DNA from 4 places in the Streptomyces sp. VTCC 41912 genome. Region 3 is predicted to be linked to each of the others. Evidence: riboswitches for the same ligand, from Rfam matches in the RefSeq annotation. Region 3 holds a riboswitch; each other region holds the start of a gene.

Region 1 (6,932 bases), on a different contig from region 3:
AGGGTGACCGCCAGCCGGCGGCGTTCCAGCAGGTCGCCGAGGGGGGCGAGGAGCAGCAGGCCGAGGCCGTAGCCGGTCTGGGCGACGGTGACGACCAGCGCGGCGGTGCCGGTGGAGAGGCGGAGGTCGTGGCCTATGACGTCCAGGAGGGGCTGGGCGAAGTAGTTGCTGGCGGCGGAGAGGGCCGTGGCGACGGTCATCAGGAGCAGGGTGCCGCGGGTCAGCAGGGGTGTCGCCGGGGCCTCCGCCGCGGGCCCCGGATCGCCTCCGGGGTCCGCCTGCGGTCCGGTCGTGGGGTGCGCGCCGTGCGCGGCTTCGTTCATGCGGCCAGCGTCCCGCCGGGATCATTGATCGGTCCAACGCATAGTTTTCATCGCATCGATCGTGGAACGCGATCGATGGCACGGGGCGGCGGGTGCCTACGATCGCGCGCATGGAGCTCCAGCAGATGAGGTACGTCGTCGCGGTCGCCGAGACCGGTGGGTTCACCCGGGCCGCGGAGCGCTGCCACGTGGTGCAGTCCGCCCTCAGCCACCAGATCGCCCGGTTGGAGAAGGACCTGGGGGCGCGGCTCTTCGACCGGACCAGTCGCAGCGTGCGGCTGACCGCCGCCGGGGAGGCGTTCCTCCCGGTCGCCCGGCAGGCGTTGCAGGCCGCGGAGCGGGCCCGAGCGGAGGTGGAGGCGGTCACCGGGGAGGTGCGCGGGCGGCTGGCGGTGGGGGCGATCTCCACCGTGGGGGCGGTGGACCTGGCCCGGGAGCTGGGCGCGTTCCGCACGAAGTACCCGAAGGTGCGGATCAGCCTCCAGATGGAGATGAGCGATCCGTTGATCGAGCGGGTGCGGGCGGGCGTGCTGGACGTGGCGTTCGTCGGGCTGGTGCCCGGGGCGCGCGCGGTCGGCGTGCGGGAGGAGGTGCTGGCGCGCGGGGAACTGGTCGCGGTGGTGCCGCCGGAGCACCCGTTGGCCCGACGGGAGTGGACGACGCTGGCGCGGGTCGCGCGGGAGACCTTCGTCGACTACGCCGAGGGCTCGGCGGCGCGGCGCCAGCGGGAGGAGGCGTTCCGGGCGGCGGGGCTGACGACGCAGGTGGCGTTCGAGGTGACCACCGTGGAGTTCCTGGCGGAGCTGGTCCGGGCCGGGCTCGGCATCGGCATGGTGCCCGAGGTGTCCGCCCGGAAGCTGACCGGGCTGCACCTCGTGCGGGTGCGGCCGGCGCCGGTGCGGACCGAGCGGGTGGTGTGGAGCGGGTTGGGGCCGTCGCCGGCCGCGGCGGCGTTCCTGGCGGGGCTGGGCGTCCAGACGGGGTGACCTGCTGTGTTGCGTGGGGCGGGTGCGGCACCGGTTACGGTCGAGAGGTGCAGCAGACGTCCGACGCCCGCCAGGAGAACCGGTCCGACTCCCACCCGGAGGCCCGGCCCGAAGCCCGTCCGGCGGGTGATCCGCCCACCGGCTGTCCGGCCGCCGCGTCCGCGACCGCCGCCGGACCCAGCCCCGCCCTCTTCTCCTGGGAGTTCGCCGCCGATCCCTATCCGGCGTACGCCTGGCTGCGCGAGCACGCGCCGGTGCACCGGACCCGGCTGCCCAGCGGTGTCGAGGCGTGGCTGGTCACGCGTTACCCGGACGCCCGGCAGGCGCTGGCCGACGCCCGGCTGTCGAAGAACCCGGTGCACCACTCCGAGGCCGCGCACGGAAAGGGCAAGACCGGCATTCCGGGCGAACGCGGCGCCAACCTGATGACGCACCTGCTGAACATCGACCCGCCGGACCACACCCGGCTGCGCCGCCTGGTCTCCAAGGCGTTCACCCCGCGCCGGGTCGCCGCGTTCGCGCCGCGCATACAGGAGCTGACCGACCGGCTGATCGACGCCATGATCGAAAAGCCGCACGGCGGGCAGCGGGGGAGCGCGGACCTGATCCACGAGTTCGCGTTCCCGCTGCCGATCTACGCGATCTGCGACCTGCTCGGCGTCCCGCCCGAGGACCAGGACGACTTCCGGGACTGGGCCGGCATGATGATCCGGCACGGCGGCGGGCCGCGCGGCGGTGTCGCCCGGTCGGTGAAGAAGATGCGGGCGTACCTGGCCGAGCTGATCCACCGCAAGCGGGCCGACCTCGGCGACGACCTGATCTCCGGGCTGATCCGGGCCTCCGACCACGGCGAGCACCTCACGGAGAACGAGGCCGCGGCGATGGCCTTCATCCTGCTCTTCGCCGGCTTCGAGACCACCGTCAACCTCATCGGCAACGGCGCCTACACCCTGCTCCGCCACCCCGCCCAGCGCGAACTGCTCCAGAAGTCGCTCGCCGCCGGCGACACCGAGCTGCTCGGCACCGCCGTCGAGGAGCTGCTCCGCTACGACGGACCCGTGGAGCTGGCCACCTGGCGGTACGCGACCCGCGCGCTGACGCTCGGCGGACAGCGGATCGCCGAGGGGGACCCGGTGCTGGTGGTGCTGGCCGCCGCCGACCGGGATCCGGCGCGGTTCGACGAGCCGGACGTGCTCGACCTCACCCGGCGTGACAACCCGCACCTGGGCTACGGGCACGGCATCCACTACTGCCTCGGCGCCCCGCTGGCCCGGCTGGAAGGGCAGACCGCGTTGGCGACCCTGCTGACCCGCCTGCCGGACTTCCGACTTGCGGTGGAACCGGATGATTTGCGCTGGCGCGGCGGGCTCATCATGCGCGGACTGCGCACCCTGCCGGTGGAGTTCACGCCCGAGCCGTCCCGACCGGGAGCCACGCCGTAATTGACGCTGCGTCAGCTGCGTGACCATTGCGTGATCTCCGCTACACCGGCTTGTGACTGCCCGTAACCCCGGTTACCTTTCCACCGACGATCGGGGCCGGCCCCGGGATGCCGACCGGTGTCCCCGCCGACACCGGTCCGACAACTCAACCGCCGCGCGAAAGGCAACCGCATGCGTTCCGGGAACGGCCGACACCGTCGCCCCAGACAAGCACCGGCCATCTTTGTCACGGCAGGAGTGACCGGCGCGGGCCTGGCCCTCCCGCTGTTCACCGCGGGCGGCGCCCACGCGGCCGACGCGTCCACCTGGGACCGCGTCGCGCAGTGCGAGAGCGGCGGGGTGTGGAGCTCCGCCACCGGCAACGGCTTCTACGGCGGCCTCCAGCTCACCCAGGAGATGTGGGACGACTACGGCGGCTCCGCCTACGCCTCCCGCCCCGACCTCGCCAGCCGCGCCCAGCAGATAGCCGTGGCCGAGGCGATCCTCGACGACCGGGGCCCGGACGCCTTCCCCAGCTGCGCGGTGAAGGCCGGGCTGACCAAGGGGGGCCGCAAGCCCGCCGTCGACCCCGGCGCCACCACCCGGCCCGCGCCCCGCCCGACCCACGGCCACACCGGCACCGGCGACCCGTCCGACGCGGCCGGGGACCAGGGCGAGGCGGGCCCGGGCAGCAAGACCCCCGCACCGTCCGACGGTGCCTCCGCCGGCACTGGCACCGGCACCGGCGCCGACGCGGGTACCGACACCGGCACCGGCACCGACGCCCCGGACGCGCCCCCGGCGACCCCGGACCCGACGGACTCCGCGTCCGCCACCCCCGCCCCGTCCGACTCCGCGACGCCGGGCGACTCCCCGTCGGGGACGCCGTCCGACCCGGCGGACCCCAGCACCCCCACGCCCCCGCCCGGCTCCACCGGCCCGGACCGGCCCGCCGAGCCCGGCACGCCGCCCGCCGCCGGCAAGCACCGCGGCACGCCGGACGACGGCGCGGCCCCCGGGGAGGACCGGGACAGCGGCAGCGGCCGGCACGCCTCCCGCGGCGGGGAGACGCCCCGCACGCCCCCGGCGGAGACCGGCGGCTACCGCGTGCGCGTCGGTGACAACCTGTCAGCCATCGCGGGCCGCCATGACCTGCCGGGCGGCTGGCCCGCGCTCTACCACCGCAACCAGGGCGTCATCGGCGCCGACGCGGACCTCATCCACCCCGGCCAGTTGCTCGATCTCGGCCGGACAGAGGGGTAGTTACCGGCAGTTCGTCGTTTTTCGCGGCGTTCCGTAAAAGTGAGATATGGCTCTCGTTGCGGGGGGCGGACCCCGGTTCGCCCCCCGTTCCCATACCGGTGCCGACCTGCGGAAATGACCACCGCGATGATCAAAAACGGTCAACTTGGTTCAGAAGATGGGGTTTGAACACCAACGGGATTACTGATTACGGTCAGGACCGCTCGCCAAAGCGGGCCCTTCGATCGCACGCCGAGTCCTGCCGGCGGTCGGAGTCGACGACGCGCAAGCGCCGAAGGCAGGAGCGGGGGACCCAAGGTAAGTGCCGGCCCCGCCCGTGAAAACGGGTCAGCCGGCTTGGGGTGAAGTCGCGTGTCCAGCACACGCGGCCGGGCAGCTCACACGGCCCGAACCCGACAGCTCACCTCGTAGGCGTCGGTGAGGAAACGAACGCACGATGCTGATCAACAAGGGCAAGCACCGCCGCAGCTCCAAGGCCGTCCGCGTCGCCACCCTGGCCGGTGTCGCCGGCGCCGCCGTCGCCGTCCCGCTGATGGGTGCCACCTCCGCTTCCGCCGCCTCCGTCGCGACCTGGGACAAGGTCGCCCAGTGCGAGTCCGGCGGCAACTGGTCGATCAACACCGGTAACGGCTACTACGGTGGCCTGCAGTTCTCGAACTCCAGCTGGGCCGCCGCCGGTGGCACCCAGTACGCGGCCCGCGCCGACCTGGCCACCAAGGCCCAGCAGATCGCCGCCGCCGAGAAGCTCCTCGCCATCCAGGGCCCGGGTGCCTGGTCCTGCGCCGGCGCCGGCAACCTGACCTCCGGTGGCCCGGCCGCCAACGTCGACCCGTCCGGCGGCGCCACCGTCAAGAAGAGCCAGGGCGCCTCCGAGGCCCGCAAGCAGACCGAGGGCACCACCAAGAAGTCCGCCCCGGTCCGCGAGAAGGCCGAGAAGGCCCAGCCGGCCCCGCAGCAGTCGCAGCGCTCCGGTGACACCTACACCGTCAAGGCCGGCGACACCCTCGCCAAGATCGCCAAGGCGCACGGCACCCACTGGAAGGCGCTCTACGCCGCCAACAAGTCCGTCGTCGGCGGCAACCCCAACCTCATCTTCCCGGGCCAGAAGCTCAGCATCTGAGCCGTCCCGGTTGCCTGAGAGAGCTGCCCCGCCGCGGCGCGTACCCCCGAGCGCGCCACGGCGGGGCTTCTCCGTTCCCGGGCCCAGGAAACCCACCGCGGTCCGGCCGCCCCACCCGGACCGACCCCGGCGCCCGTCCTGACGTGCACCGATCCCCGGGCCTCGCCGACGGCCCGGCGCGACGTTCCCCGCTCAGCGAACATTGCCCGCAAACCTCCGGTGAACTGGGCTTTTAGCCTGCTTGTTGGGGTTTTTCGTCCCACGGAGCGGGCCACAGGCGAGCGGATCCGTCCGGGGCCGTTAGGCTCATGCCGAGAACTCCAGACACCCACGAAGGAGACAACGTGCCGTCCATCGACGTCGTCGTAGCCCGCGAAATTCTCGACTCGCGAGGTAATCCCACGGTCGAGGTCGAGGTCGGCCTCGACGACGGCAGCACCGGCCGTGCCGCTGTGCCGTCCGGCGCCTCCACCGGTGCCTTCGAGGCCGTCGAGCTCCGGGACGGCGACCCCAACCGCTACCTCGGCAAGGGCGTGGAGAAGGCGGTCCTCGCCGTCATCGAGCAGATCGGCCCGGAGCTCGTCGGCTACGACGCGACCGAGCAGCGGCTGATCGACCAGGCGATGCTCGACCTGGACGCCACCGACAACAAGGGCTCGCTGGGCGCCAACGCCATCCTCGGCGTCTCCCTCGCCGTCGCGCACGCCGCCTCCGAGGCCAGCGACCTGCCGCTGTTCCGCTACCTCGGTGGCCCGAACGCGCACGTGCTGCCCGTCCCGATGATGAACATCCTGAACGGCGGCTCGCACGCCGACTCCAACGTGGACATCCAGGAGTTCATGATCGCGCCGATCGGCGCGGAGTCCTTCTCCGAGGCGCTGCGCTGGGGCGCCGAGGTCTACCACACCCTCAAGAAGGTGCTGAAGGCCAAGGGCCTGGCCACCGGCCTCGGCGACGAGGGCGGCTTCGCCCCCAACCTCGGCTCCAACCGCGAGGCCCTCGACCTGATCCTCGAAGCCATCAAGGAAGCCGGCTACGCCCCCGGCCAGGACATCGCGCTCGCGATGGACGCCGCCGCCTCCGAGTTCTACAAGGACGGCAAGTACCAGTTCGAGGGCAAGGAGCGCTCGGCCGCCGAGATGACCGAGTACTACGAGGAGCTGGTGGCGGCCTACCCGCTGGTCTCCATCGAGGACCCGCTCTTCGAGGACGACTGGGCCGGCTGGAAGGTCATCAACGACAAGCTCGGCTCCAAGGTGCAGCTCGTCGGCGACGACCTCTTCGTCACCAACCCCGAGCGCCTGGCCCGCGGCATCGAGGAGGGCTCCGCCAACGCCCTCCTGGTCAAGGTCAACCAGATCGGTTCGCTGACCGAGGCCCTGGACGCCGTCGAGCTGGCCCAGCGCAACGGCCTCAAGTGCATGATGTCGCACCGCTCCGGCGAGACCGAGGACGTCACCATCGCCGACCTCGCCGTCGCCACCAACTGCGGCCAGATCAAGACCGGCGCCCCGGCCCGCTCCGAGCGCGTCGCCAAGTACAACCAGCTGCTGCGCATCGAGGAGATCCTCGACGACGCCGCGGTGTACGCGGGCCGTTCCGCCTTCCCGCGCTTCAAGGGCTGACCACGCCCTGACGCCGTCGGCGCCCCGCGCCCGCACGGCAAGCAGCACCGCACCGTCCGGCCGCGCCCCCGCGGGTCCGCACCAGGACCCGACGAGGGCACGGCCGGGGCGAAGCACACCGTCCCCGGCACCGGTCCCGTACCGTTGCCGGGGACGTACGTCATGACGCCCGCCGTGACGACGTCGGGACGGAC
Region 2 (6,932 bases), on a different contig from region 3:
AGCGGTCGATCAGACGCTCCTTGGCCTGGGCGCTGTTCTCGCTGGAGCGGATCAGGCGGATGACCTCGTCGATGTCCACCAGGGCGGTCAGCAGGCCCTCGACCAGGTGGAGCCGGTCGCGCCGCTTGGTGCGGCGGAACTCGCTGCGTCGGCGCACCACGTTGAAGCGGTGGTCGACGTAGACCTCCAGCAGCTCCTTGAGGCCCAGCGTCAGTGGCTGCCCGTCCACCAGGGCGACGTTGTTGATGCCGAAGGACTCTTCCATCGGCGTGAGCTTGTAGAGCTGCTCCAGCACGGCCTCGGGGTGGAAGCCGTTCTTGACCTCGATCACCAGCCGCAGGCCGTGCTCGCGGTCGGTGAGGTCCTTCACGTCCGCGATGCCCTGCAGCTTCTTGGTCCCCACCAGATCCTTGATCTTGGAGATGACCTTCTCCGGGCCGACCGCGAAGGGGAGTTCGGTGACGACCAGGCCCTTGCGGCGGGCGGTGACGTTCTCCACCGCGACCGTCGCACGGATCTTGAACGTGCCGCGGCCCTTCTCGTACGCGTCCCGCACCCCGCCCAGGCCCACGATCCGGCCGCCCGTCGGCAGGTCCGGACCGGGCACGAAGCGCATCAGGGCCTCGAGATCGGCGTTCGGGTGCTTGATCAGGTGGCGGGCTGCGGCGATCACCTCGCCGAGGTTGTGCGGCGGCATGTTCGTGGCCATGCCGACGGCGATGCCGGACGTCCCGTTGACGAGGAGATTGGGGTACGCGGCGGGGAGGGCGACCGGCTCCTGCTCCTGGCCGTCGTAGTTGGGCGTGAAGTCGACGGTGTCCTCTTCGATGGACTCCGTCATCAGGGACGTCGCCGACGCCATCCGGCACTCGGTGTACCGCATCGCGGCGGGCGGGTCGTCGTTGCCCAGGGAACCGAAGTTGCCGTGCCCGTCCACCAGGGGCAGCCGCATCGAGAACGGCTGCGCCATGCGGACCAGGGCGTCGTAGATCGACGCGTCACCGTGCGGGTGGAGCTTGCCCATCACCTCACCGACGACCCGGGCGCACTTCACGTACCCGCGCTCGGGCCGCAGGCCCATCTCGTTCATCTGGTAGAGGATGCGGCGGTGCACGGGCTTGAGACCGTCGCGGGCGTCCGGCAGGGCGCGCGAGTAGATGACCGAGTACGCGTACTCGAGGAAGGATCCCTGCATCTCGTCGACGACGTCGATGTCGAGGATCCTCTCCTCGAAGTCGTCCGGCGGCGGGGTCTTCGTGCTGCGGCGGGCCATCGCGGCTGCGGCTCCTTCTGCTGCGTCTACTGCCGATGTGTGATCAACGCTGTGGGATCAACGCTATTGGGTCAACGCTTCGGACCAACGCTGGGATCCACGTTGACCGGCCGGCCGGTGGACCGACCGGCGAGTCTGATGAGTCTGACGCGGACCATTGTGGACCGCCCCACTGACAACGCTCACCACGACTCCCCCCTTCCCGCCCCGCCGTGGAGCGCGGCGCACGTTCGGGGCCTTCCTCACGGGAACTTCGCCAGATGCCGACGCGGTTGCATACAGTGACAGAACTTCCTCGCAAGCGGATCGAAGGGACGTACATGCCCATGGGTCACACGGCCACTGAAGAAGCCGGCTCCGGCGGCCTGACAGCAACCGAGCACCGGCTGGCCAACGGCCTGCGCGTGGTGCTCTCCGAAGACCACCTGACGCCGGTGGCGGCCGTCTGCCTGTGGTACGACGTCGGCTCGCGCCACGAGGTCAAGGGCCGCACCGGCCTGGCTCACCTCTTCGAGCACCTGATGTTCCAGGGTTCCGCGCAGGTGAAGGGCAACGGCCACTTCGAGCTCGTCCAGGGCGCCGGCGGCTCGCTCAACGGCACCACGAGCTTCGAGCGCACCAACTACTTCGAGACCATGCCCGCCCACGAGCTGGAGCTCGCGCTCTGGCTGGAGGCGGACCGGATGGGCTCGCTGTTGGCCGCGCTCGACGAAGAGTCCCTGGAGAACCAGCGCGACGTCGTCAAGAACGAGCGCCGCCAGCGCTACGACAACGTCCCCTACGGCACGGCGTTCGAGAAGCTGACGGCGATGGCCTACCCGGACGGCCACCCCTACCACCACACCCCCATCGGGTCGATGGCCGACCTCGACGCCGCCTCCCTGGAGGACGCGCGGTCCTTCTTCCGCACCTACTACGCGCCCAACAACGCGGTCCTGTCCATCGTGGGCGACATCGACCCCGAGCAGACGCTGGCCTGGGTGGAGAAGTACTTCGGCTCGATCCCCTCGCACGACGGCAAGCAGCCGCCGCGCGACGGCAGCCTGCCCGAGACCATCGGCGAGCAGCTGCGCACCGTGGTGGCGGAGGAGGTCCCCTCCCGCGCCCTGATGGCCGCGTACCGCCTCCCGCACGACGGGACCCGTGAGGCCGACGCCGCCGACCTCGCCCTCACCATCCTGGGCGGCGGCGAGTCCTCCCGGCTCTACAACCGCCTGGTGCGGCGCGACCGCAGCGCCGTCGCCGCCGGCTTCGGCCTGCTCCGGCTGGCCGGCGCGCCCTCGCTCGGGTGGCTGGACGTCAAGGCGTCCGGTGGCGTGGAGGTGCCCGCCATCGAGGCGGCCGTCGACGAGGAGCTGGCCCGCTTCGCCGAAGAGGGGCCCACCCCGGAGGAGATGGAGCGCGCCCAGGCCCAGCTGGAGCGCGAGTGGTTGGACCGGCTCGCCACGGTCAGCGGCCGCGCCGACGAACTGTGCCGCTTCGCCGTCCTGTTCGGCGACCCGCAGCTCGCGCTGACCGCCGTCCAGCGCGTCCTGGAGATCTCCCCGCTGGAGGTGCAGGCGGTCGCCAAGGCCCGGCTGCGCCCCGACAACCGCGCCGCGCTCGTCTACGAGCCCACCGCGCAGACCGACGCCGCCGGCACCGAGGAAGAGGAGGCGGCCAAGTGACCGACGCCACCACCCCCGTGAGCACCATGGAGTTCCACCCGCAGCCGCGCAGCGGTGCCGCCAAGCCGTGGGCCTTCCCGGCTCCCGAGCGCAGCCAGCTGCCCAACGGGCTCACTCTCCTGACGAGCCACCGCCCCGGCCAGCAGGTCGTCGCCGTGGAGGTCAACCTCGTCGCCCCGCTGGAGGCCGAGCCCGAGGGCCTCGACGGCGTCGCCACGATCATGTCCCGGGCCCTGTCCGAGGGCACCGACAAGCACACCGCCGAGGAGTTCGCCGCCGAGCTGGAGCGTTGCGGCGCCACCCTGGACGCGCACGCCGACCACCCCGGCGTACGGGTCTCCCTGGAGGTCCCGGCGTCCCGGTTGCCGCGCGCGCTGGGCCTGCTCGCCGACGCGCTGCGCGCCCCCGCCTTCCCGGACGGGGAGGTCGAGCGGCTGGTCGGCAACCGCCTCGACGAGATCCCGCACGAGCTCGCCAACCCGGCCCGGCGGGCCGCGATGGCGCTGTCCAAGGAGCTCTTCCCGGCCACCTCCCGGATGTCCCGGCCCCGTCAGGGCACCGAGGAGACCGTCGCCCGGATCGACGCGGCCGCCGTCCGGGCCTTCTACGACACGCACATCCGCCCCGCCACCGGCACCGCCGTCATCGTCGGTGACTTCACCGGCGTCGACCTGGACGCCGCGCTGGCCGACACCCTGGGCGCCTGGACGGGTTCCACCGCCGAGCCGCAGAAGCCGTCCCCGGTCGTCGCGGACGACACCGGCCGCGTCGTGATCGTCGACCGCCCCGGTGCCGTCCAGACCCAGCTGCTCATCGGCCGGATCGGCGCGGACCGGCACGACCGGGTGTGGCCCGCCCAGGTGCTCGGCACGTACTGCCTCGGCGGCACCCTCACCTCCCGCCTGGACCGGGTGCTGCGCGAGGAGAAGGGCTACACCTACGGCGTGCGCGCCTTCGGGCAGGTCCTGCGCTCCTCGGCGCCGTCCTCCCCGGAGGGCGCGACCGGCGCCGCCATGCTCGCCATCAGCGGGTCGGTGGACACCGCCTCCACCGGGCCGGCCCTCCAGGACCTGTGGACGGTGCTGCGCACCCTCGCCGCCGAGGGGCTGACGGACGCCGAGCGCGACGTCGCCGTGCAGAACCTCGTCGGCGTCGCGCCGCTGAAGTACGAGACCTCCGCCGCCGTCGCCGGCACGCTGGCCGACCAGGTGGAGCAGCAGCTCCCCGACGACTACCAGGCGCAGCTGTACGTCCGGCTCGCGGAGACCGGCACGGTCGAGGCGACCGCCGCGGTCGTCAACGCCTTCCCGGTGGACCGGTTGGTGACGGTCCTGGTCGGTGACGCGGCGCAGATCGCCGAGCCGGTCAAGGCGCTGGGCATCGGAGAGGTGACGGTCGTCAGCGGCTGACCCCTCCTGTGACGGGGCGTCATCGAACGCCTCGTCAGTCATTGACAAAGCGGCTCCCGTGGCGGTCACTTGCCACGGGGGCCGCTTCGTTCGTGCGCCCCGTGGGGCCACCGGTCCGGAACCTGCGGCTCCGGACAGCCGCCGTCGTGATGGGGCGGTGGTGACCGGCCGGTTGCGTCGGTTGCCCGATTCGCGTGTGGCGTGGCGCACAAAAATCCGGTTCTGTTTGCCGATTGAAAGTTGTCCCGATTAGCGTCGGTCCGGCTGTTCGTCACAAGTCCGCCACAACAGTGGCACCGGACAGCCATCGCCGAGTCCCCGTACGGCGCGAGCCAGGGGAGCCGGGGACCCAACCGTCCCTTGGGGTGAATCGGACCCCTCTCCGGAGGAGCCCGTAGGAGACCTTCCTGCTCCGAACCCGTCAGCTAACCCGGTAGGCGAGAGGGAAGGAAAGGACCAGCCAGTACATGGCGTTCACCCGTGCCACCGGGAAGCACCGCCGTGCGAGCCGCACCGCTCGCACCACCCGCAACCTCGCCGGCATAGCCACCCTCGCGGCCTCCGGCGTCGTCGCCTCCGTCGCGTCGCCCGCCCTGGCCGCGACGGACGAGTCGGCCCCGCATGACACCGGCCTCCAGCAGGCGGTCGTGATGGGCGACGAGCTCGCCGGCCGGATCGAGGCGCAGGCCGACGCGCAGCAGGCGGCCGCCGAGGCCACCGCGGCCCGCGCGAAGGCCGAGGCCGAGGCCGTCCGGCTGGCCGACGCGGCGAAGAAGAGGGCCGACGAGGCGAAGAAGAAGGCGGACGAGGAGCGCGCGGCCAAGGTGCGCGCCGCTCGCGAGGCCGAGCGCAAGCTCCTCAACACCTTCGTCGCCCCCGTCACCGGCTCCTACGTCTCCACCGGGTACAAGGCGTCCAGCGGACTGTGGTCCTCCGGTAGCCACACCGGCATCGACTTCCACGCCGCCTCCGGCACGTCGGTCCACGCGGTGGGCGCCGGCACCGTCGTCGAAGCCGGCTGGGGCGGCGCGTACGGCAACAACATCGTGCTCCGGATGAACGACGGCACTTACACCCAATACGGTCACCTTTCGTCGATCGGGGTGACGGTCGGCCAGTCCGTCAGCCGGGGCGAGCAGATCGCCCTCTCCGGCAACACCGGCAACACCACCGGCCCGCACCTCCACTTCGAGGCCCGGACCGGCCCCGACTACGGCTCGGACATCGACCCGATCGCCTACCTCCGCGCGCACGGCGTCAGCGTCTGATCCGACCGCGAACCTCTCCGCCGCAGTACCGTCCCCCGGAGCCCCGGCCCACCACCTGGTGAGCCGGGGCTCTGCTGTTGCCCCAGGGTGGGCGGCCCTCCTCCTGGCCACGCGGGCGCTTCCGCATGGCCATCGACCCGCCGCCCGAATGGCGCCCCGCCCGCCGTCCGAAAAGCACCCATGAATTCCCGACCTCGCGAGAGGAAATGCGCGCCGGTCGAATACAGTCGGGGAAAGCCGTCGAACGGCGGCGGTTTCCGGCGATTACGGTGGAGGCGCAGACGATGCGAGGTCACATTTCCGCGCATGCGGTGTGCACGGCAATTCGCGACGACATCGTCTCGGGAGCACTCGCGCCGGGAAGCCGGCTGATCGAGGACGTTCTCGCCACGCGATACGGCGTTTCCCGGGTCCCGGTGCGGGAAGCGCTGCGCACCCTCCAGTCCGAAGGATTCGTCACCACGCGCCTGCACGCGGGTGCCTGCGTCGCCGAACTCACCGAACGGGAGGCCGTCGACCTCCTCGACATCCGGGCCGCCCTGGAGCCGCTGGGCGCCGCCCGCGCGGCCGCCCGGCGCAGCGCCGCCCACCTCAAGGTGTTGCGCGGCCTGGTGCGACTCGGTCGTGAGCGGGTCCGGCACGGCCACCCCGCTGACCTGCACCAACTGGACGCCTGGTTCCACGAAACGCTCGCCCAGGCCACCGGCAGCCCCAGCCTCAGCGCCCTGCTCATGCAACTACGGCGCAAGATCGAGTGGATGTACGTCGTGGAGCCGCCCGCCCGCCCCTCCGCCTCCTGGGACGAGCACGGCGCCGTGCTGGACGCCGTGGTCCGTGGTGACGCGGAGCGGGCGCGCGCCCTCATGGCGGCGCACATCGAGCGGTCCCGGCCCGTGTACCGGCTGCGTCGCGCCGCTCCCCCTGTGAGCGAGGCGAAACGGCCCGTCAACACGGCACGCGCCCGCGCTTAACAATCACCCCGTATACAAAAGGGGAGTGGCAGGAATGTGCCGATGTCCTCGGGAATGGCCGGTGCACGCGAGCGAGAAGTTCGGGAACGGAGAAGCGGCGCGAAATCGGGCGGGCAAGTTCGAGCACGGTTGTGCTGATTTCCGAATCTCGGTGTCGGGAACGTGCCGGGCACTGTTCGTGGGCCGGTGACTCATTTCCGTGCGCGAGGAGATTGTTCGCCCGGCCGGTTGATTCTTTACGCGGGGAATTGAACGAGGGGCGGGCTCCGCCGCCGCGCAACAGAAAACGACCCCGCCGCAGCAGCCGGATGTCCCGGTTGCCGCGGTGGGGCCGCATCAGGAGA
Region 3 (6,932 bases):
ATCCGGAGTCGGAACGGGGCGTGCGGGCGGAGCACGGCGGTGCCGTGACCCGCGCCGGACGCCACCGGGCGGGCGGACTGGGAAGAGGCCGGTGCGGATGGTGCGAGGCGGCGGGAACCGCACGGGCGAGGAGGAACGGCGGGCGCGCCGCAACCAGATGTCCTCGTGGGGGCGGCCGTTGGCGCGCTGGCTCCCCGCCGTCCTCATCGGCGGCGGCGTGCTCTTCGACCTCGTGACGCCGCCCCAGTACACCGCGGCCCCGTTCCTCTCCGCCGCCCCCCTGGTCGCCGCCCCGCTGTACTCCCTGCGGGCCACCGCCGGCACCGCCCTGGCCGCCGTCGTCACCGAGGTCCTGCTCGCCACGTACCACGGGGCCGAGGACTACCACCAGTCCGCCACCGAGGCGATCACGGTCGTCGTGGTGGCCCTGATGGCGCTCGGCATCAACCGGGTCGTCCGGCGCAGCGACGCCCGGCTCGCCTCCGTGCGCGACGTCTCCGAGGCCGCCCAACGGGCCGTGCTGCCGGCGCCCCCCGACACCCTCGCCGGCCTGGCGGTCGCCGCCCGCTACGTGGGCGCCCGGGCCGGTGCCCGCATCGGCGGTGACCTGCACGCCATCCAGGACACCCCGCAGGGCGTGCGGATGATCGTCGGCGACGTCCGGGGCAAGGGGCTGGAGGCCGTCGAGGCCGCGGTCGTCGTGGTCGGGGCCTTCCGCGAGGCGGCGGAGCAGGAGGCCACCCTGGAGGCGGTGGCGAGCCGGCTGGAACGGGCGATCGAACGGGAGGGCGGGCGCCGCGCCGGCCTGGACCAGGACGAGGGCTTCACCACGGCCGTCCTGGCGGAGGTCCCCGCCGGGAACCAGTCCGTGCTGCGCATCCTCAACCGCGGCCACCCGTCCCCCCTGCTGCTCACCCCGGACGGCGGCCTACGGGAGCTGCCCCCGTCCACCGCGGCGCTGCCGCTGGGACTGGGCGACGTGGCCGGGTGGCCCGACCGCGCGGACGAGACGTTCTTCCCCGCCGGGGCGCTGCTGCTGCTGTTCACCGACGGGGTGACCGAGGCCCGCGACCGGGCCGGGCGGTTCTACGACCCGTGCGCCCGGTTGCGCGGCAGCCAATTCAGCGGCCCCGGGGACCTGTTGGACGTGGTGGTCGAGGACGTCGCCCGGCACACCGGCGGGGGCCCCGCCGACGACATGGCCCTGTTGGCGGTCCAGCGGCCCCTGGAGGCGTAGCGCGGGGCGCCGGTGAACGGGCGGGGCGGCCGGGTTACGGCAGCGGCGGACGCAACCAGTGGATGCTCTGGCCGTGCGGCCCCGTCAGGGCCACCGGGCGCTCGTCCAGGGCGAGGGTCAGCAGCATCGGGTCCCCCGGCCCGAGGGACCGGTGCTCCGGCGCGGTGATCCACGGCAGCACGCCGTGGTGCTCCTGGGAGATCCAGTGACCCGGGCCGTCCCGTTCGGCCAGCACCGACCGGACGAGCCCGGCGAACTCCTCGCGTCGGGCCGGCGGGAGGTAGTGCAGCACCGCGCTGTGGAAGACGACGAGCGTCGCCCCGGCCGGTGCCCGGGCGGCCAGCGCCGGCAGTTCGTCGATCAGGTCGCCGCGCACCACCGTGGGCCGCGGCGACGCCCGGACCGCCTCGACGGCCGCCGCGAGCCGTGCCGCCCGGGCCTCGTCGCCGGGCCACACCAGGGCGTGCAGCCAGCGCAGGTCGTCCGGCGTCCCGACCGGGTCGAGCGGTTCCAGGTCGATGCCGCCGCGCCAGACGACCTCGGGCCGCGCGCCGGGCGGCACCGTCGCGCCGTCGTCCCAGGGCGCGGCCCCACTGGTGCGGCAGGTGAGGGTGACCGCGCTGTCCGGGGCGCCGGCCTCGACCGGTTCCCCGTGGATGCCGGGAGGTCCGTCGGGGACGTACCGGTAGCGGTACCGGTCGGGGTGCAGGCACAGCCCCGCCGACGTCCCGACCTCCAGGAGGGCCAGCGGCTGGGGCAGCCGGGCCAGCAGCGGCAGTAACGCGGCGCAGCGGGCCGGCTCGTTGGTCTGGGTCGCGCGCCGCATGATCACCGCGCGGACCTCGTCCCAGTGCCGGACCGTCCACTCGCGCCACCGCCCGTACGCCGCCTCGCCGCGCGGGCCCGCCTCGGCGTGCGGGCCGTCCAGGTAGCGCACCGCGGCGAGCAGCAGGTTCGGCTGCTGCTTGTTCCCCGAGGGCAGCGAACGGGCCAGCAGTTCGCAGATCTCGTCGTCCTGTCCGATCCGGGCGGAGAGTTCCTCGTGCGCGTCGGACCGGCCCCGCGCCTCGTGCCAGGAGAACTCCCGGTACCGAACCGCCACGTCCCGTGGGGTGTTGACGGTGCTTCCGGTGTTCGCGACGTTGACGACCATGAGGCGACGTTACCGCCCTCACGTTCCGTAACTGCGGGGCGTCCCTCCGCATAACGACTGGCGCACAATCGCCGCGAGATCGTTTGGCGATGCCGCGCCAACTCGCCCTGTTTGCGGTCGGACTGGGGGTAAAAGTCCACGCCAGAGCTTCTTCGGGGGGCTTGCGGAACCCCCGCGGATTCGTGGGAACGCTTGGATTTCCCGCACCGTCTCTATTACTGTCCGATAACGGAGCGCGGTCGTCCCAGCCGTCGCCAATGGCGGCACCGCGCGCCGACGCCGAATCCTGCACGCGCTGTTCCCGCACCTCCAGAACGACCCTTGAGCCACCCGCCCGAGCCGGCTTTCCGCACGGCGCGACCCGCGTCCTCGACCCGAGTCGAGTCGCCTGGATCGGCCGGTTCCGGGGGTCCTGTCGGATCCGCCTGGAATTGCAGGGAATTGAGTAGAGGGAACCGGGGAACCACCACCTTGGGGTGAATCGGGCGCCTCTCGCCAGGGGGTGCCGGTAGGAGACCTTCCTGCTCCGAACCCGTCAGCTAACCCGGTAGGCGAGAAGGAAGGAAAGGAGTGCGCCCCCGTGGCGTCCAACAGGCCCGCCCCCCATGCTCCGTCCGCGTACAGCCTCGGTGGCCCCGCCGACTTCGGTGGCCCGGTCGGCTTCGGCGGCCCCGCCGGCTTCCCCGTTCCCACGACCGTCGGTGACCCCGCCGGCGTTCCCGCCCCCACTGCCGTGAGCGGCCCCGACGACGTCAGCGCAGTCCCCGCTGTCGGTGGCCCGACCGACGACGCAGCTCCCGCTGGAGCGCCCCAAGTCCCCTCGCCGTACGGCCAGTTCCCGGGACAGCGGCCCCCCGGTGAGGTGTTCTCCCACGACCTGCTGACGCCGGAGCCGCCGCCCCAGGGCGCGCCGGGCGGCGCCGAGCCGTCGGCCGGCCCCGCCGGTGCGGACGCCGGCGACGCATCGGCGGGGCCGGTCCGCGGCAAGCACCGGGTGGCCAAGCAGCGCAGCGGCGGGCTGGCGCGCGGCGGCACGGTGCTGGGCGTCGGCGTGATCGCGGCGGTCGGCGCGAGCGGGGTGGCCGCGGCCGAGGACCGGCCGCCGGTGCCGATATCGGTGCCGGACCCCGGTGGCGTGGTCGACGACGCCACCGGTGCCCTCCAGGACGCCGGCCCCCGCGCGGCCGACGCCGGTGCCGCGCCCGTCGCGACGCTCGCCGGCACGGACTCCGCAACGGAGGGCTCCGCCCCCTCGGTCGGCCCCGCCGCGTCCCGTCCGCAGGGCGACGCCGCCACCGCGGGCGGCGCGCCGGGCGCGGGGCCCGCCGAGGCGCTGCGCCACCGCATCCTCCAGCAGGCCGACGGCCGACCGGGGGCCACGGAGGCCGAGACCGGCAGCGATGCGGACGCCGGACCGGACGCCGCACGGGACGCCGGACCGGACGCCGGCCCGGCGGACGAAGCAGCGCCCGACGCGGCATCCGGGACGGCATCCGACGCGGCGGCCGAGCCGGCTGCGCCCGCGTCGCCGGCCCGCCCGGTGGCCTCGGACGACCGGCCCGCCGACGGGGCGGGGACCGCCGTCGCCCCGGTCTCCTCGTACACCCTCACCACCGGCTTCGGGCAGGCCGGCGACCGTTGGGCCGCGGACCACACCGGGCAGGACTTCACGGCCCCGACCGGCACGCTGGTCAGGGCGGTGCACGACGGCACCCTCACCCAGGCGGGCTGGGCCGGCGGCTACGGCTACCGCATCGTCCTCACCCTCGACGACGGCACGCAGCTCTGGTTCTGCCACCTGTCCTCGATGGTCAAGACGACGGGGCGGGTGCACGCGGGCGACGTCATCGGCCGGGTCGGCGCCACCGGGAACGCCACCACGCCCCACCTCCACCTGGAGGTCCGCCCGGACGCCGGCGCCCCGACGGACCCGCTGCCCTGGTTGCGCGACCGCGGGGTCACGGTCTGACGGGCGCACGGAGCCGGAGCCGACCGCCCGGCCGAGGGGGAACGACTCCCCGCGGTCGGGCGGATGCGGAGGGAACAACTCCGCGTACCCCGGCGTTGGCACGGAGCATGACCGTGACACACGCCCAGAGCTCCGCCCCCACGCCCAAGCCGCTCGGTTCGCTGTCCGTCTCCCCGCTCTGCCTCGGAGGCAACGTCTTCGGCTGGACCGCCGACGAGGCCGAGTCCTTCGCAGTGCTCGACGCCTACGTCGCCGGCGGCGGCAACTTCATCGACACCGCCGACGTCTACTCCGCCTGGGTGCCGGGCAACAAGGGCGGCGAGTCCGAGACCGTCCTCGGCAACTGGCTGGCCGCCCGCGGCAACCGCGACGACGTCGTGATCGCCACCAAGGTCGGCGCCCACCCCGACCTCAAGGGCCTGTCCGCCGCCACCATCAAGACCGCCGTCGACCTGTCCCTGACCCGGCTGCGCACGGACCACATCGACCTCTACTACACCCACTACGACGACGAATCGGTCGAGGTGGGCGAGTTCCTGACCGCCCTCGACGACCTCGTGCGCGCGGGCAAGGTCCGGGAGATCGCCGCGTCCAACATCTCCGCGCGGCGCCTCCAGGAGTCGCTGGACTTCTCCGCCCGCGAGGGCGTGGCCCGCTACGTGGCCCTCCAGCCGCACTACAACCTGGTCTCCCGCGACACCTACGAGGGCGAACTCGCCGACGTCGCCGCCCGCAACGGCGTGGCCGCCGTCCCGTACTACGCGCTCGCCTCCGGCTTCCTGACCGGCAAGTACCGCCCCGGCAGCAGCGTCGACAGCGCCCGCGCCGGCAAGGCCGCCGAGTACCTGGAGACCGACCGCGGCCGCCGCGTCCTACAGGCCCTCGACACCGTCGCCGCGGCCCACGAGGCCGAGCTGTCCACCGTCGCCCTCGCCTGGCTCGCCGCCCAGCCCACCGTGGCGGCGCCCATCGCCAGCGCCCGCACCCTGGCGCAGCTCCCGGCCCTGCTGGCCGTCACCGAGCTCACCCTCACCGACGTCGAACTGGCCCTCCTCACGGAGGCGTCGGCCTGACGCGAGGCGGATGCGGTGCGGCGGGCCGGTACGGCGCCGCACACCGCACGGTGCGGGGCGTGCTCAGCCGCGCCCCGCACCGTCCGCCGCACCCGGCGCAGCCGTGTCGACCGGGCGTGGCCGGCCGTCAGCCGCGCCGATCCGCCACCGCCCACGAGGCCAGCGCGACGCCGCCCGCCACCGCGAAGACCGAGGGCCACGCCCCGATCTTCTTGGCCAGCGGGTGCGACCCCGCGAACGCCGCCACGTAGGCGCCGCTCAGCGCCGCGGCCGCCTTCGTGCCGGCCTTCTGCTGCCAGCCGCGGGCGGCCACCGCACCGGCCGCCGCCAGCGCCACCCCGCCCAACGGCCGCTTCTTGGTCCACCGGGCCACGCCGTAACCGCCCACCAGACCGGTGGCCGCCACCACACTCGTCGGTATCCCAGCCATCGCAGAATCCTCCCTTTCACGGACAACTCCCACGAGCCTACGCGCGGGCGGCGCGGCGCCCGGAAGCACCGTCAGGCGTGGCGATCAGCGCTGGTCACCGGCGCGCTGGCCGGGTGCGCCGGTGCCGCACGCCCACGCCTGGAGCAGCGCCGGCCCCGCCCACGTCCGGTACTGCCACAGCAGCTCCAGCAGTTCGCGCTCCCGCGCGGCGAAGTCCGGGGACGGGCCCGTCAGGTGGGCGCGGCGGCGGTGGAAGGAGAGGGCGGTGGCCAGGGTGGTGTAGGCGGTGACGGCGCGGGCGGCGGCCGGGCCGTGGGTCCGGCGGGCCAGATCGCGGGCCAGGGCGCGGGTCCGCAGCGAGGCGAGCGCGGTCGGCTCGGGCGGGGCGAGCCACCCGGCGGCGGTGTACGGGGCGAGGTAGACCCGCACGGACAGCAACTCCTGCCGGCGGGCCCACAGCGCCAGCCAGGTCAGGGTCAGCAGCACCGGCACCATGCACACGCCGTAGACGGTGAGGAAGCCGACGTCGCCGAGGCTGGAGGCGGCGTTCCACACGCCGTGCAGCAGGACCGCCGTGGTCAGGCCGAGCAGGACCAGCGCGGCGCGGGCGGCCCGGCGGCGCGGGTAGCGGGTCGCGGCTATCCCGAAGGCCAGTCCGGTGAGGATCGTGAAGAGGGGATGGGCGAACGGGGAGACCACGATCCGCACGAAGAAGGTGCCGGCGGTCACCGAGTCCAGGCCGGTGTGCCCCATGGAGCGGTCCTCGCCGAAGGCGCTGCCCAGGTACAGGATGTTCTCGGTGAAGGCGAATCCGGTGGCGGTGATCCCGGCGATCACGATGCCGTCCGTGATGCCGTCGAAGTCACGGCGGCGGAAGCGGTAGAGCAGCACGATGGCGGCGGCCTTCATCACCTCCTCGACGATCGGGGCGACGACGGTCGAGCCCCACGCCTGGGCGTCGGTCGGTGAGGCGGAGGCGATGTTGTTCGCCAACCAGTCCGTGGCGAAGCCGTTGGCCAGGACCGCGACCAAGGTCGCGGCACACGCCCCCCAGGCGAAGGCGAACGCGA
Region 4 (6,932 bases), on a different contig from region 3:
CTGGGGCCTGGCCGGCTACTCGGCGGGCGCGCACTGCGCCACCAAGCTGGCGCTGGCCCACCCGGACCGGTACCGCGCCGCGGTCGGCATGTCCGGCTACAACGACCCGGCGATAGAGCGCGATTCGCTCGCCGGCAAGGACCCCAAGCTGCGCGTCGAGACCAACCCGCTGCACCTCCTCAAGGCCGCCAACGCGGCCGGCAAGCCGCCCCGCACCGCGCTGTACATCTCGGGCGCGAACGGCGACGGCTACCAGGCCGGGATCGGCCTCAAGCAGCTCGCCAAGAACCCGACGACGGTGACGGTCCAGCAGATCTCGTCCGGTGCGGGCGGTCACACGGTGCCGGTGTGGAAGCACCAAGTGCCGGAGATCTTCCGGTGGTTCGGGCTGTTCCTGCGGGGGTGACCGGCCGGGTGGTCGGCGGAGTTCACCGTTCGGGTGAACCTCCGCCGGAACCTGCGGAAGCGGGCACAGAGCCGCGCCCGGGAGCGTTGTGCGAGTGACGGAGATCGCGCACGACGGAATCGGGGGTGGCGGATGCGGAGCGACGACGGTGGGCGCCGCGGCGGGCGTCGACGCCGAGGGGGCGCAACTCGCCCCGGGCGGGCCGAAGACGGCCGGGCGGCCGGCGCCCGTGACCGCGGAAGGGGCTCGGCGGGAGCGGCCCGGTGCGCCTATCCCGGACGGGTCGCGCCCGCGAAGGGCAGTCGGTCGATCGGGGCGATCTCGACGGGGGCGCCGGCGTGCGGGGCGTGGATCATCTCGCCGCCGCCGATGTAGAGGCCCACGTGGCTGATACCGGCGTGGAAGAACACCAGGTCCCCGGGGCGGAGCCGGGGCCAGTCGACGCGGGTGCCGGAGGTGATCTGCGTGTAGGTCGTCCGGGGCAGGGTGACGCCGCCGGCCCGCCACGCGGCCAGGGCCAGCCCGGAGCAGTCGTACGCGGCCGGTCCCGTCGCGCCCCAGGCGTAGGGCTTGCCGAGGGCGGCGTGGGCGAAGGCCACCGCGCGGGCGGCCCGGTCGTCCACGGGCGGGACGGGGGCCGCGGGCGCGCCGGGTGCGAGCGGCGCGGTGCCGGCGGTGGGCGTGGGCGGTGCCGGGCGTTCCGGGGCGCGTTCCGGGCGGGGCGTGGCCTCGGGGGCCGGGGCGCGTTCCGCCAAGGGCGTGGGACGGCTGCCGAGACGGCGGACGCTGCCGAGGCGGCGGGCCCAGCCGGCCACCGCGGTCGCCTGGTGGCTGCCGGTGCGCTCCAGCACCGTGGCGCCGTCCAGGTAGCGCTGCGGGTCCGCGGCGAGCAGCAGCCCGCCGCGGGTGCTGCGGGCGGGGTGGGTCCGGGCCGGCGGGGGTGCGAGCGGCGGCCGCTCTGTGGCCGTGTGGTGCGACGCCATGGCGGCCGTCACTTCCTTCCCTGCGGGGCGAATGCGACCGGTGGGGTGCGGGTCCGGTCGTCTGCAGGAGGAAGCTAGGCCCGGGGTCACGGCGTCGAACCCCCTTGCCCGGCATTGTCCGTTTCCGAGCGGCCGCCGCGCAGGGATGACCGATCGGCGGTCGGCGGGGGGTCGGGAGCGGTGGGCCCTGACCGAAGCCGGCATCACGGGCGCCCTGCCGGAAAGGGCGTGCTATGGGGCGGATACGATCCAGCACTATGGACGTAGTAATCAATGTCTTCGTCGCCCTGCACATCATCGGCATCGCCTCCCTGCTGGGTGGCTTCCTGACCCAGATGAAGGCCATGGGCGCGGGCACCGCCCGCTTCGTGCCGGCCATGCTGCACGGCGCGCTCACGATGCTGGTCACCGGCATCGTGCTGGTCGGTCTGAACCAGATGCAGGACCACTCGCTCAACAACATCAAGATCGGCATCAAGATGGCCGTCCTGGTGGTGATCCTGGCGCTGGTCTACGTCAAGCGCGACGAGGAGAAGCTCCCCAAGCCGCTCTTCGGCGCGGTCGGCGGGCTCACCATGCTCAACATCTTCATCGCGGTGCTCTGGACCTGAGCACCCAGGCGCCCCGGCCCCGGCCCGACGGCCCCGGCACCCGCCCGGCGGCCCCGGCGCCGCACCGCCGCACCAACGGCTCACCGCGCGGTCATCCCGCTCCGTACCTTCCGGAGGCGGCGGATGACCGCGCGGTGGCGTGTGGGGGGTGGCTGTGGGGGGTGGGTCCGTCGCGGGCGCGCGGTGCGCGCCCGCCCACCGGCTAGGCGGGCCGGACGCTGCCGTAGATCGGCATGCCGTAGATCGACTCCACCCGGACGCTGGCGCCCGGGTGCGGGGCGTGGATCATCTCGCCGCCGCCGATGTACATCCCGACGTGGCTGATGTCGTTGAAGAAGAACACCAGGTCGCCGGGTTGGAGATCGCTGCTGGAGACCCGGGTGCCGACCTTGACCTGGTCCCAGGTCGTCCGCGGCAGGTCGACCCCGGCCGCCCGCCACGCGGCCTGCGTCAGCCCCGAGCAGTCGTAGGAGCTGGGCCCGGTGGCGCCCCAGACGTATGGCTTGCCGATCTGGGTGCGGGCGAAGGCGATCGCCTTGCCGGCCTTGGTGGAGTACGTGCCGCCGTCGGACGTGCCGCCGCCGGAGCTCTGCCCGGAGCCGCCGCCACTGGGCTGCTGCTGCCGCTGCTGGGCCTCCTTGCGGGCCTGCTCGGCGGCCTTGCGCTGGGCCTCGGCCTCCTTCTGGCGCTCCAGTTCGGCCAGCCGCGCCTTCTCCTGGGCGGTCAACCGGGACAGCAGCTGGCGCGCCTCGGCCAGCTTGGCCTGAACGTTTCTCTTGTTCTCCTTCAGGGACGTCTGCGACTGCTGGAGGCTCTCCAGGCTGCTGGTGGCCTCGGCCCGCTGGCGGGTGGCGGCCGCGGCCTGTGCCTGGTAGTCGGTGATCGCCTGCTTCTGCTGGGCGGTCAGCTGCTCCATCAGGTGGTTGCGGTCGACGAACTGCTGCGGGTCCTTGGCCAGCATCAGCTGGGCGGTCGGGTTGATCCCCCCGCTCTGGTACTGCGCCGAGGCGAACGCGCCCAGCCGGCGCCGGGACTCGTTCATCTTGTCCGCGCGCCGGGCCGCCTCGTCGAGCAGGCGGTTGACCGTGCGCTGTTGGCCGTCGGCCTTCTCCTTGGCGCCGTTGTACTTCTGGGTGGCGACCTCGGCCTGCTGGTAGAGGTCGTCGACCTTCGTCTTGACCTCTTCGATGGAGGGCTGGGGCGCCTTGGGGGCTGCGTTCGCGGTCTGCGAGAGCAGGGTGACCGAGGCGAGGGCGGCGGTGGTGAGCCCGGTCGCCGTACGACGGCCGCCGGGGGTGGCGAGTATGGGGGTGCGCGGCTTGCGATGGGACGCCAAGGCCGGCGACTCCTTCCGTGGACCGCCTACCGGGTTAGCTGTCGGGTTCGGGCGGTCTGCTGACGGAAGGCTTGCCCTACGGCTGCTGCGTCCGCCTGGCGGCGGGCGCACCGGTCGATTCACCCCGGTGGTGCTGGTGGGTCCCCGGCTCCGGGTGCCTCGCGGCGGGACCGGACTCGGCGGGGGCGGCCCGTGCGAACGCTGTCGTCCGCGGGGACTGCGGGCTGCCCGAGCGAGACCGTAGCCAACTCGTGTGGCCCCTGTGAAGGCTGGTGTTCGATATGCCCGAAACCTTTTCGTGACCTGAACGCGAGCGGTGCCGGTTTGCGGGCAGAACGGACACGGTAGCGCCCGCGGCGGAGCGGTGCCGGCCAATCCGGTACTCCGGGACCGGTTGTCAGTGCGGCGGCCTAGACTCGGTGGGCGATGAGCAGCCTCTTTGACGACAGCTTCCTGGCGGATCTCGGCCCCCCGGACGAGGAGCCCCCGCCGCCGCCCGAGGACGAGCCCGGCCCGGCCCCGGAGGAGGTCCCCGCCGACCTCTTCGGCGGGCGGTTCGACGCGCCCGTCTCCAGGGAGTCGTACTACCGCGACGGCGCCGCCCGCCCGGCCATCGATGCGGCGGCGCTCCTGGAAGGGCTCAACGACCAGCAGAAGGCCGCCGTGGCGCACAGCGGCGGCCCGCTGCTGATCGTCGCCGGCGCCGGCTCCGGCAAGACCCGGGTGCTCACCCACCGCATCGCCCACCTGCTCGCCGAGCGCCACGTCCACCCCGGCCAGATCCTCGCGATCACCTTCACCAACAAGGCCGCGGGCGAGATGAAGGAGCGCGTCGAGGAGCTGGTCGGCCCGCGGGCCAACGCCATGTGGGTCTCCACGTTCCACAGCGCCTGCGTACGGATCCTGCGCCGGGAGTCCAAGCGGCTCGGCTTCACGTCGTCCTTCTCGATCTACGACGCGGCCGACTCCAAGCGCCTGATGGCCCTGGTCTGCCGCGACCTCGACCTGGACCCCAAGCGCTTCCCGCCCAAGTCCTTCAGCGCGAAGGTCTCCAACCTCAAGAACGAGCTCATCGACGAGGAGAGCTTCGCCGGCACGGCCGCTGGGGGCACCTCCCAGACGGGGTCTGGGGGAGGCTTCGAGGAGACCCTGTCCCAGGCGTACACGATGTACCAGGCGCGGCTGCGCGAGGCCAACGCCCTGGACTTCGACGACATCATCATGACGACGGTCCACCTGCTCCAGGCGTTCCCGGACGTCGCCGAGCACTACCGCCGCCGCTTCCGCCACGTCCTCGTCGACGAGTACCAGGACACCAACCACGCCCAGTACACCCTCGTCCGCGAGCTGGTCGGCCCTGGCACGGTCGACACCCCCGCCGCCGAGCTGTGCGTGGTCGGTGACGCCGACCAGTCGATCTACGCCTTCCGCGGCGCCACGATCCGCAACATCCTCCAGTTCGAGGAGGACTACCCGGACGCCACCACGATCCTGCTGGAGCAGAACTACCGCTCCTCGCAGACCATCCTCTCCGCGGCCAACGCCGTCATCGAGCGCAACGAGAACCGCCGCCCGAAGAACCTCTGGACGGACGCCGGCGCCGGCCCCAAGATCACCGGCTATGTCGCCGACACCGAGCACGACGAGGCCCAGTTCGTCGCCGACGAGATCGACCGGCTCACCGACGCCGGCGACGCCAAGGCCGGCGACGTCGCGGTCTTCTACCGCACCAACGCCCAGTCCCGGGTCTTCGAGGAGATCTTCATCCGGGTCGGGCTGCCCTACAAGGTCGTCGGCGGCGTGCGCTTCTACGAGCGCAAGGAGGTCCGCGACATCCTCGCCTACCTCCGGGTGCTCGCCAACCCCGAGGACGCCGTCCCGCTGCGCCGCATCCTCAACGTCCCCAAGCGCGGCATCGGCGACCGCGCCGAGGCGATGATCGAGGCCCTGGCGCTGCGCGAGAAGATCACCTTCCCGCAGGCGCTGCGCCGCGTCGACGAGGCCTACGGCATGGCCGCCCGTTCCGCCAACGCCGTCAAGCGGTTCAACGCCCTGATGGAGGAGCTGCGCACGATCGTGGAGTCCGGGGCCGGCCCGGCCACGATCCTGGAGGCGGTCCTGGAGCGCACCGGCTACCTCGCCGAGCTCCAGTCCTCCACCGACCCCCAGGACGAGACCCGGATCGAGAACCTCCAGGAACTCGCCTCCGTGGCCCTGGAGTTCGAGCAGGAGCGCGGCGAGGGTGCAGCGCCGGCGGCCGACGCCGGTGCGGTCGACGCCGAGGCGGGGGACGTCGAGGCGACCGCCGCGGGCCCCGGCACGCTCGCCGAGTTCCTGGAGCGGGTCGCCCTGGTCGCCGACTCCGACCAGATCCCGGACGAGGACGAGGAGGGCGCCGGCGTCATCACGCTGATGACCCTGCACACCGCCAAGGGCCTGGAGTTCCCGGTGGTCTTCCTGACCGGCATGGAGGACGGCGTCTTCCCGCACATGCGGGCGCTCGGCCAGACCAAGGAGCTGGAGGAGGAGCGCCGGCTCGCCTACGTCGGCATCACCCGCGCCCGCGAGCGGCTCTACGTCACCCGCTCCACGATGCGCAGCGCCTGGGGCCAGCCCTCGTACAACCCGGCCTCGCGCTTCCTGGAGGAGATCCCGGGCTCGTTCCTGGAGTGGAAGCGCACCGGCCCCGCGACGCCGTCGGCGTCCATGGGCGGGCTGTCGTCGGGCGGTTCCTCGGGCGGCGGCTTCGGCGGCGGCATCGGGGCGTCGTTGTCGTCGACGCGGTCCAAGGGGCCGAGCGGCTTCGCGACCCGGCGTACCGCCGACCGCCCGGTGGTCTCGCTGGCCGTCGGTGACCGCGTCACCCACGACAGCTTCGGCCTCGGCACGGTCGTCGGCGTCAAGGGCAGTGGCGACAACGCCGAGGCCACCATCGACTTCGGCGGCGAGAAGCCCAAGCGGCTGCTGCTGCGGTACGCGCCGGTCGAGAAGCTCTGACCCGCGGGGAGGCCCCGGCGCCCGCCCGGGGCCTCCCTCTGGAGCGACGACGAAAAGACGGCAAAAGGACGACGAAAGGGGCCCGCCGCGGTGTGCGGTGGGCCCCCTTTCCGGTGCGCGTGGGGCGCGGGGTTCAGTTCGGGTTGAGGCCGTGGGCGCGCAGCCACGGCAGCGGGTCGATCGCCGCACCGCCGCCGGGCCGCACCTCGAAGTGCAGGTGCGGGCCGGTGGAGTTGCCGGAGTTGCCGGAGTAGGCGATGGTGTCGCCCGCCTTGACCGAACCGGAGCGGATCTTGGTGCTGCTCAGGTGGCAGTACCAGGTCTCGGTGCCGTCGGGCGAGGTGAGGATCGCCATGTTGCCGTAGGCGGAGTTCCACTGGGTGCGGATGGTGCCGTCGGTGGCGGCCACGACCGTGGTGCCGTAGCTGACCGGGAAGTCGATGCCGGTGTGCACCGACATCCAGTTGACCCCGGCCTGGCCGAAGAGCGCGCTCAGGCCGTGCTGGGTGACCGGCAGGACGAACTTGGGGCGCAGCGCCTCCTTGCGGGCGGCCTCTTCCTCCTTGCGCTTGCGCTCGTCGGCCTGCCGCTGCTTCAGA

What was found. A riboswitch is a leader RNA that binds a small molecule or an ion and turns the genes downstream of it on or off. The one in region 3 is predicted to bind cyclic di-AMP.
Region 1: another riboswitch for cyclic di-AMP. It lies ahead of ACJ6WD_RS33620 (transglycosylase family protein); the one in region 3 lies ahead of ACJ6WD_RS33025 (peptidoglycan DD-metalloendopeptidase family protein).
Region 2: another riboswitch for cyclic di-AMP. It lies ahead of ACJ6WD_RS32870 (M23 family metallopeptidase); the one in region 3 lies ahead of ACJ6WD_RS33025 (peptidoglycan DD-metalloendopeptidase family protein).
Region 4: another riboswitch for cyclic di-AMP. It lies ahead of ACJ6WD_RS05130 (C40 family peptidase); the one in region 3 lies ahead of ACJ6WD_RS33025 (peptidoglycan DD-metalloendopeptidase family protein).

Annotation. Positions count from the first base shown of each region.
Region 1 is NZ_JBJMAB010000037.1:51,875-58,806, reverse strand. Features, by position in the region: gene ACJ6WD_RS33640 (MFS transporter) at 1-323, opposite strand, end outside; gene ACJ6WD_RS33635 (LysR family transcriptional regulator) at 434-1,309, shown strand; gene ACJ6WD_RS33630 (cytochrome P450) at 1,357-2,751, shown strand; gene ACJ6WD_RS33625 (transglycosylase family protein) at 2,989-3,993, shown strand; cyclic di-AMP (ydaO/yuaA leader) riboswitch at 4,253-4,422, shown strand; gene ACJ6WD_RS33620 (transglycosylase family protein) at 4,430-5,113, shown strand; gene eno (phosphopyruvate hydratase) at 5,422-6,738, shown strand.
Region 2 is NZ_JBJMAB010000035.1:74,006-80,937, forward strand. Features, by position in the region: gene ACJ6WD_RS32855 (DNA topoisomerase IV subunit A) at 1-1,273, opposite strand, end outside; gene ACJ6WD_RS32860 (pitrilysin family protein) at 1,600-2,940, shown strand; gene ACJ6WD_RS32865 (pitrilysin family protein) at 2,967-4,349, shown strand; cyclic di-AMP (ydaO/yuaA leader) riboswitch at 4,648-4,804, shown strand; gene ACJ6WD_RS32870 (M23 family metallopeptidase) at 4,817-5,617, shown strand; gene ACJ6WD_RS32875 (GntR family transcriptional regulator) at 5,902-6,588, shown strand.
Region 3 is NZ_JBJMAB010000036.1:16,521-23,452, reverse strand. Features, by position in the region: gene ACJ6WD_RS33035 (PP2C family protein-serine/threonine phosphatase) at 98-1,237, shown strand; gene ACJ6WD_RS33030 (DUF2332 family protein) at 1,272-2,390, opposite strand; cyclic di-AMP (ydaO/yuaA leader) riboswitch at 2,803-2,959, shown strand; gene ACJ6WD_RS33025 (peptidoglycan DD-metalloendopeptidase family protein) at 2,971-4,359, shown strand; gene ACJ6WD_RS33020 (aldo/keto reductase) at 4,467-5,432, shown strand; gene ACJ6WD_RS33015 (hypothetical protein) at 5,560-5,862, opposite strand; gene ACJ6WD_RS33010 (PrsW family intramembrane metalloprotease) at 5,947-6,932, opposite strand, start outside.
Region 4 is NZ_JBJMAB010000002.1:400,584-407,515, reverse strand. Features, by position in the region: gene ACJ6WD_RS05145 (esterase family protein) at 1-406, shown strand, start outside; partial or broken gene ACJ6WD_RS05140 (C40 family peptidase) at 676-1,026, opposite strand; gene ACJ6WD_RS05135 (hypothetical protein) at 1,647-2,000, shown strand; gene ACJ6WD_RS05130 (C40 family peptidase) at 2,203-3,336, opposite strand; cyclic di-AMP (ydaO/yuaA leader) riboswitch at 3,344-3,513, opposite strand; gene pcrA (DNA helicase PcrA) at 3,763-6,333, shown strand; gene ACJ6WD_RS05120 (peptidoglycan DD-metalloendopeptidase family protein) at 6,467-6,932, opposite strand, start outside.